DNA from 3 places in the Oryzihumus sp. JJN4-3R genome. Region 1 is predicted to be linked to each of the others. Evidence: predicted binding sites of a transcription regulator. Region 1 holds the regulator's gene; each other region holds the start of a gene.
The links. Region 1 encodes LexA, which represses DNA repair genes until DNA is damaged. Its sites were predicted from a motif close to TCGAACANNTGTTCGA; they were not measured.
Positions count from the first base shown of each region.

Region 2: a site for LexA is predicted at 969-984, ahead of AC3ANM_RS03605 (HNH endonuclease signature motif containing protein). Genes of this name have one in related genera too.
Region 3: a site for LexA is predicted at 820-835, ahead of AC3ANM_RS02565 (YbaK/EbsC family protein). Genes of this name have one in related genera too.

Region 1 covers NZ_CM173229.1:1,115,455-1,117,713, forward strand. Annotated here, with positions in the region: gene AC3ANM_RS04955 (LysM peptidoglycan-binding domain-containing protein) at 1-365, opposite strand, end outside; gene lexA (transcriptional repressor LexA) at 586-1,296, shown strand; gene AC3ANM_RS04965 (SCO4226 family nickel-binding protein) at 1,564-1,812, shown strand; gene AC3ANM_RS04970 (NAD-dependent protein deacetylase) at 1,936-2,259, opposite strand, start outside.
Region 2 covers NZ_CM173229.1:791,750-794,008, reverse strand. Annotated here, with positions in the region: gene AC3ANM_RS03605 (HNH endonuclease signature motif containing protein) at 988-2,259, shown strand, end outside.
Region 3 covers NZ_CM173229.1:578,795-581,053, reverse strand. Annotated here, with positions in the region: gene AC3ANM_RS02565 (YbaK/EbsC family protein) at 213-731, opposite strand; gene AC3ANM_RS02560 (DUF6504 family protein) at 957-1,340, shown strand; gene AC3ANM_RS02555 (SAV_6107 family HEPN domain-containing protein) at 1,370-1,885, shown strand; gene AC3ANM_RS02550 (DNA polymerase III subunit alpha) at 1,882-2,259, shown strand, end outside.

The DNA.
Region 1 (2,259 bases):
ATGAGCAGGCTCTGGCCGGCGTGGACGTCGCTCGTGCTCAGGTTGTTGGCCAGCTGGATCTGCACGATGCCCTCGCGGATCGGGAGCTTGGGCAGCTGGGTGGCCGCCACCTCGGACAGGGTCTGCCCGGCCGAGACGGTCACGGCGTGGTCGATCGTCACCGTGGGCACGGACGGGCCGGGGGCGAGCAGGAACGCCACCCAGCTCAGCACGCCGAGCACGGTCATGGTGATCGACAGGCGGCCGCGACGGGTGAGGCGGAGCCGCGGCGCGGGGCGGCAGTCCACCTGGTCACCCGTAGGCACCAGGCGGAGCTGGGGACGGGTCGAAGTGGGGGCCAGGTCCCAGGCAACTGCTGCGCTCATCGTGTCCTCCATGACATCAAGCGGGTCGGTCGGCTGAACGTGGAACTGTGTTCGATAGAACGTCTGTACGGATTTGTAGCACGAGCATCGGACGAATGGGAAGTGATTGGTCGAACAAACGTTTGAAATTTGTGTTCGACCCCACTACGCTTCGTTCATGTCAGGGAGCAAAACACCGACCTCTGACAGACCACCCACAGGTGCCGGACAAGGGGATGAGATGGCCGAGATCCACGAGATGCCCGACCGCGACAAGGGCGACACCCTGACCGCGCGGCAACGGCGCGTCCTCGAGATCATCCGCAACTCCGTGGACCGTCGCGGCTACCCACCCAGCCTGCGCGAGATCGGCGAGGCCGTCGGGCTGGCCAGCCCCAGCAGCGTCGCGCACCAGCTGTCCATGCTCGAGCGCAAGGGCTACCTGCGCCGCGACCCCAACCGCCCCCGCGCCATCGAGGTCGTCTCCCCTGACACCGGCGCCGAGGACAAGGGCTACCGCGCCGGCGACCAGCGCGAGGGCACCGTCGACGCCACCGGCAGCGGCGATGCGCACCCCGCCGCGTCCTACGTCCCGGTCGTCGGCCGCATCGCCGCCGGTGGGCCGATCCTGGCCGAGCAGGTCGTCGAGGACGTCTTCCCGATGCCCAAGCAGATCGTCGGCGAGGGCCAGCTCTTCCTGCTCAAGGTCGTCGGTGACTCGATGGTCGACGTCGCGATCTGCGACGGCGACTGGGTCGTCGTGCGCCAGCAGCCCAACGCCGAGAACGGCGACATCGTCGCAGCCATGCTCGACAACGAGGCCACGGTCAAGACGTTCAAGCGCAAGGACGGCCACGTCTGGCTGATGCCGCACAACGAGGCCTACCAGCCGATCGACGGCGACGAGGCCACCATCCTGGGCAAGGTCACCGCGGTCCTGCGCCGGGTCTGACCTCCGAGGGGTCAACCCCTCCACCTGTATGCCGTGTGGCCGGCCCTTCGGGGCCGGCCACCGCTGCATAGAGGCACCGTCGCGACCTGCCTTCGCTCGGCCCCGGCTTTGTCCGACGGTCGCGACGCTCCAGCGTGCCCGCGGTCGCGCACTCTGAGACCAGATCCAGCGCGGGCGACGACGTAGGCCAAACAGCCGACGGCTCTGACCCCACGCATGCCTAGCCTCGCATCGGCACCCCAGCCACCCGTCACGAGAGGTAGAGACATGCCCGAGTTCATGGACGTCCACACCGGGATGAAGGGGATCAGCCCGGAGGCCTTGGCCGAGGCACACAACGCTGACCTGGCCATCGAGGGCGAGGAAGGCGTGCACTTCAAGCACGCGTGGGCCGACCCCGAGAGCGGCATGGTCTACTGCCTGTCCGAGGCCCCCTCGGCCGATGCGGTGCGCAGGATCCACGAGCGGACCGGCCACCCGGCCGCCGAGATCCACCCGGTGCCGGTCCAGGCCTGAGATCCCAGGTCGCCAGCGCGCCCCACTGGTGCCGTCGGGCATCCGTGTGGCGCGCTCGCGCCGCGCCACATCGATCCGGCGCGGCACACGAATGCGGCACGGCCTACGGTAGGAGAACCCGCCTCAGGACGGCGAGGGGGCGCGATACCGGCTGACCCCGACCCGGCCGGCAAGCTCGGTGAGGGTCGCCCCCAGGGCCGCGTCGAGCCGGATCGTCGCCTCACCGTCGCCCCGGCTGTGACCCCGGGTCACGATCGCCACGGGGAGGCCGCACGCGGCGGCGCGCCGGACGAACCGGTAGCCGCTCATCACCTGCAACGACGAGCCGAGCACGACCAGCCCGTCGCTCGCTTCGACCTCGGCAAAGCACTGCGCCACCAGGGGTTTGGGCACCGACTCGCCGAAGAACACCACGTCGGGCTTGAGCTCGTCCGAGCCGCAGACCAG
Region 2 (2,259 bases), 320 kb from region 1:
CGGACCCGGACAGCTGGTGGATCCCCGGGTGGGAGGCGGATCCGGAGTCCGCGGACCCGGAGTCCGCGGACCCGGAGTCCGCGGCTCTGGAGGCCGGTACGGCGCATGCCAGGCCCCGGGAGGGCGCACCTGGGGACGGCGCGGCCGGCGGAGCTGCTGGCGGGGAAGGGGTGGCCGAGGGAGGTCGGTCCGGCGGGGCCAGCGAGGCCGACGGGAGGTCGCGGTCCTGGGGCGCGGTCGCCGCCAGGGTGGTCGTGCTGGGGACCGCGTGTGCCGTCGTCGCAGGCGCGTTCGCCGTGGCGGCCCACCAGGGCGATCCGCCCTCTGCCGGTGGGGTGCGGGGGATCGCGGGTGCCGCGCCGTCGCCCTCGCTCTCGCCCTCGCCCTCGGGCGACCCGACACCCGGCCAGGGGCGGGTCGACCCATGGGGCCAGCAGCTCCCGACGCCGCCGGTGCCCGGCCCCGCCACACCGACACCGCTGCCGGTCCTCGTGCAGCCGGCCGGCTCACCGGCGACGCAGCGGTCGTCGCCGGTGCCGGGCACCGTTCCTGCAGCTCCTCCCGTGTCGAGCACCCGGGCAGCCGGCAGCGGTTCGGTGGTCACCCCGGTGCCAACACCGGATCCGACGAAGTGCAAGCGCGTGGCCTCCGCCTGCGCCGGGGCCGGCGCCGCCGCGCGGCTGCACCCGCCCGGCGGCCTGAAGCCGTCTCCCGTGCCTCCCCGCGGGCTGAAGCCGAAGAAGGTGCCGCACGGCCAGGCCAAGACTGCCAAGCCTCGGCCGCCCCACGGCCACCCGGTGACCCCGCGCCATCGGTCGGGCCAGGGAGGCGGTGCTCGGCCCTGACGAGGGCGCCGAGGGGTGGCTGGCACTGGGGCAAGCGACCCCGGGGCCGGCCGGGTCCATCCATGGTTGCGCCGTCCGGTGCGCAGGGCCTTCGCCTCGGTACGCGGGGAGGCCTGTCGGTGGTCGAATATATGTTCGAATCATGAAGCAGGGGGACCGTCAGCAGGGGGCCGCGGCCAGCGGTTCCGCCGGCGTGCCTGCACCCGCGTCGCATGCCGTGCACGGGGAAGGCGTGCCCGCCGCGTTGGCCGCGCGGTTCGATGCTGTGGCCGGGGCGGAGTCGGCGCTGGCCGGGGTCGAGGAGGTCCTGCACGAGTGCGTGGGGTCGGATCTTGGGCCGGCGTTCGCTCGCCTGGATGCGTTGGCGCGTCGGGTGGAGGCGGCCAAGGTTGCGGTGCTGGCCGAGGCGATCGAGCGGGGTGAGGTGACCTGTTCGCACGCGTCGGCGGGGGCGTGGGTGCTGGAGTGGGCGCCGTCGTACCGCTCGGGTGGGGTCAGGGACCTGGTGAGCGTGGCGACGGCGTGCACCGGGCGGCCGGTGCGGGCGGGTCAGGTGATCGACCACGGGTCGGTGCAGGAGTTGCGGCGCTGCGTGCTGTCGGGGGAGGTCGGGGTGCATGGGGCGGCGGTGGCGTTGGGTGAGCTGCACAGGCTCGCGCCCCGGTTGACGCGTGAGGCGGTTCCCACGGTGTGGGAGGGCTTCCTGACGTTGGCGGCCTCCGAAGGCCCGTCTGGGGTGCGGGGGTTGCGGGAGCGGATCATCGCCCAGTACGGCCGCGACGGTGAGTTCCAGGTGCGGCAGGACCGGCTCAAGCACGGGGTGTCCCTGTCGGCGGGGCGGGCCGATGACGGGATGGTGGAGTACCTGCTGCGCCTGGACCCCGAGGGGGCGAGCGTGCTGGAGGCAGCGATCGGGCCGCTGTCCGCCCCGCAACCGGCCGAGGGGGTCAGCGACTTGCGGAGCTCGGACCAGCGGCGTGGTGACGCGCTGGTGGCGGTGTGCCGGCGGTCGACCGCCGCGGCGGAGGGGGTGCCGGCGCAGGCGAAGGCGTTGCTGTTCCTGACCATGGACTACCAGCAGCTCAGGGACGCCTGCGGCGCGGCGACCACGCTCGGCACCGGGGCCGGGACGGTGCTGGGCAGCGGGGCCCTGATCGCGCCGGAGACGGTGCGCCGGATCGCCTGCGATGCCGCGATCATCCCGATGGTCCTGGGCGGCAAGGGGGAGATCCTGGACCAGGGTCGCACCAAGCGCCTGTTCACCCCGGCGCAGCTCGCCCATCTGTGGAAACGCGACGGCGGGTGCACGATCCCGGGCTGCAACGCCCCGCCGTGGTGGTGCGACGGGCACCACGTCATCCACTGGGTCGACGGCGGTCCCACCGACGTGCGCAACGCCGCCCTGCTCTGCGGC
Region 3 (2,259 bases), 540 kb from region 1:
CGCAGGTGTGCCCCTCCCCAGACCCGCAGCCGGTCCTCGTGCCCATCGTGCGCTCCCCCTTGTGCGCGGGCCCCATCCTGTCGGGGGTCCGCGAGGGGCGCCTATCCGTACAGGTACTCAGATGCGACCGGGGGTGGGTGAGTACCTGACGGGGTGGGCCCGGGGTGTCGGTGACTCGGCCGCCACGTGCGCGCCGGCTGGTGCCGGCGCGGTCAGGCGACCTCGGCGGGCTGGCCGCCGGTGATCCTGAGCAGCTCGTCGTAGGAGGTGGGGAAGACGGCGTGGGGGTGGCCGGCCGCCGCCCAGACGCGGTCGTAGCGGGCGAGCGAGACGTCGACCAGGGTGGCCGGCGGGTGCAGGTGGGCCAGGGGCGGGACGCCGCCGATGGCGAAGCCGGTGCGCTCAAGGACGAACTCGGGGTCGGCGCGGCTGACCGCCTCCAGGCCGATGAGGTCGGCCACCTTGACCGTGTCGACGCGGTGGGCGCCGGAGGTGAGCACGAGCAGCGACTCCACCGCCCCGCCGGGCTGGTGCCCGCGGAAGACCAGGGAGTTGGCGATCTGGGCCGGGTCGACGCCGAGGGCGACGGCAGCCTGCCGGGCGGTGCGCGCGGCGTCGTCGAGGACGGTGATCTGGCCGCGGACGCCGAAGGCGCTCAGGGCGGTGGCCACGCGCTTGACCGCGGGGTGGTCCAGCACGGACCCCGTCGCCGCGACCGGCGCGTTCGTCATGGCCGAACGCTAGCCACGCCGGCAGCGGTGGGGAAGGGGGTGTCCGCTGGTTGACGTCCTGTCGGAGCCCGGGTGTACATTTGTTCTATCGAACAGGCGTACGAAACACCCGCCGTGCGCCGGCTGTTCGGTCACTGCACACCGGCCCGCGGGGGCGCCTCGACCCCGCCGTCCGCGGGCCGGCGCGCAGCACGAGGTCCGGGGTGTCACGGCAAGGAGTGGGCCATGGTCCGACGCTACGAGGAGCCCGTGGAGGTCCGCGAGGCCGGTGCCGTCGCCATGGCCGGCCTCGGTGCGGCTGGTTCGGCCGGCCCGGACGGTGCCGGCGGCGCGGTCGGGGATGCCGGGTCGGCACTGCGGCCGACGGCGTTCGTCTGGCGGGGCCGCCTCTACGTCGTCCGGGACGTCATCGGCCACTGGCAGGAGCGCCGCGCCTGGTGGCGCGACGCGCTCGACCCGCGCGAGGGCGAGCCGCTGGGCTCCGTGGACCTCGAGCAGGACGTGTGGCGGGTGGCGGCCAGTCCGGGCCGGATGCTCGGCACCGGTGTCTACGACCTGGCCCGCGACGGCCGGGCGCCGGTGTGGCGCCTCGTCCGCGTCGCCGACTGACCCCCCCCGCGCCAGAGAGGACACCAGAGATGACCACCTCGACCAGGTCCACCACCCCGGGCGCGCCCCGGCGCACGGCCACGGGGGCCGCCAAGGGCGGCGCCGTGCGCGGGGGGGCGTCGGCCGTCCGGGCGCCGATGGCCACGACCGCGCTCGACCTGCTCGACCGCTCCCGGGCCAGCCTGCTCGACGCCTGCCGCACCGGCAGCGTCGACGAGCGCTACGTCGAGGCCCACCTCGCCGCGCTGCGGGCGGCGGCCGCCCTGCTGGCCGCACGGAGCCGGCCCACCCGGCGCTCGCGGCCCCGCAGCGTCTGGGAGGTGCTCCCCGACATCGCCCCCGAGCTGACCGAGTGGGCGGTCTTCTTCGAGGCCTCGGCCCGGCGCCGGGCCGCCGTCGAGCGCGGCAGCGTGGTCCTGTCCACCCGGGAGGCCGATGACCTGCTGCGCCAGGCCGAGGTCTTCCTGGGGCTGGTGCAGGCTGCGCTCGGCCTCCCCGTCGCCGTCACCCTCCCCGCGCTCGTCACGCCGGCAGGGCGACCGTGACCGATGCGTTCGTCCACCTGCACGTCGCCTCCGGGTTCTCGCTGCGCCACGGCGCCTCGACCCCGGCGGCGCTGGTCGAGCGTGCCGCCGCGTGGGGGCAGCCCGCGCTCGCGCTCACCGACCGCGACGGCCTCTACGGCGCGGTGCGCTTCGTCCAGGCCTGCGCCGGGGCGGGCATCACCCCCGTGCTCGGTGTCGACCTGGCGGTGCGCCCGCAGGACCCGGCCGACCTGGTCCGGGGCGTCGGCACGGGAGGCGGCTGGGCGGGCGACCTCATGGGGGGAGCCACCAGCAGGGGAGCCGTCAGGGGCGCCCTCGCCGACAGGGAGACCGGCCTCTCCCGGGGTGCGGCGCCGGCCACGGCGCGCACCCCG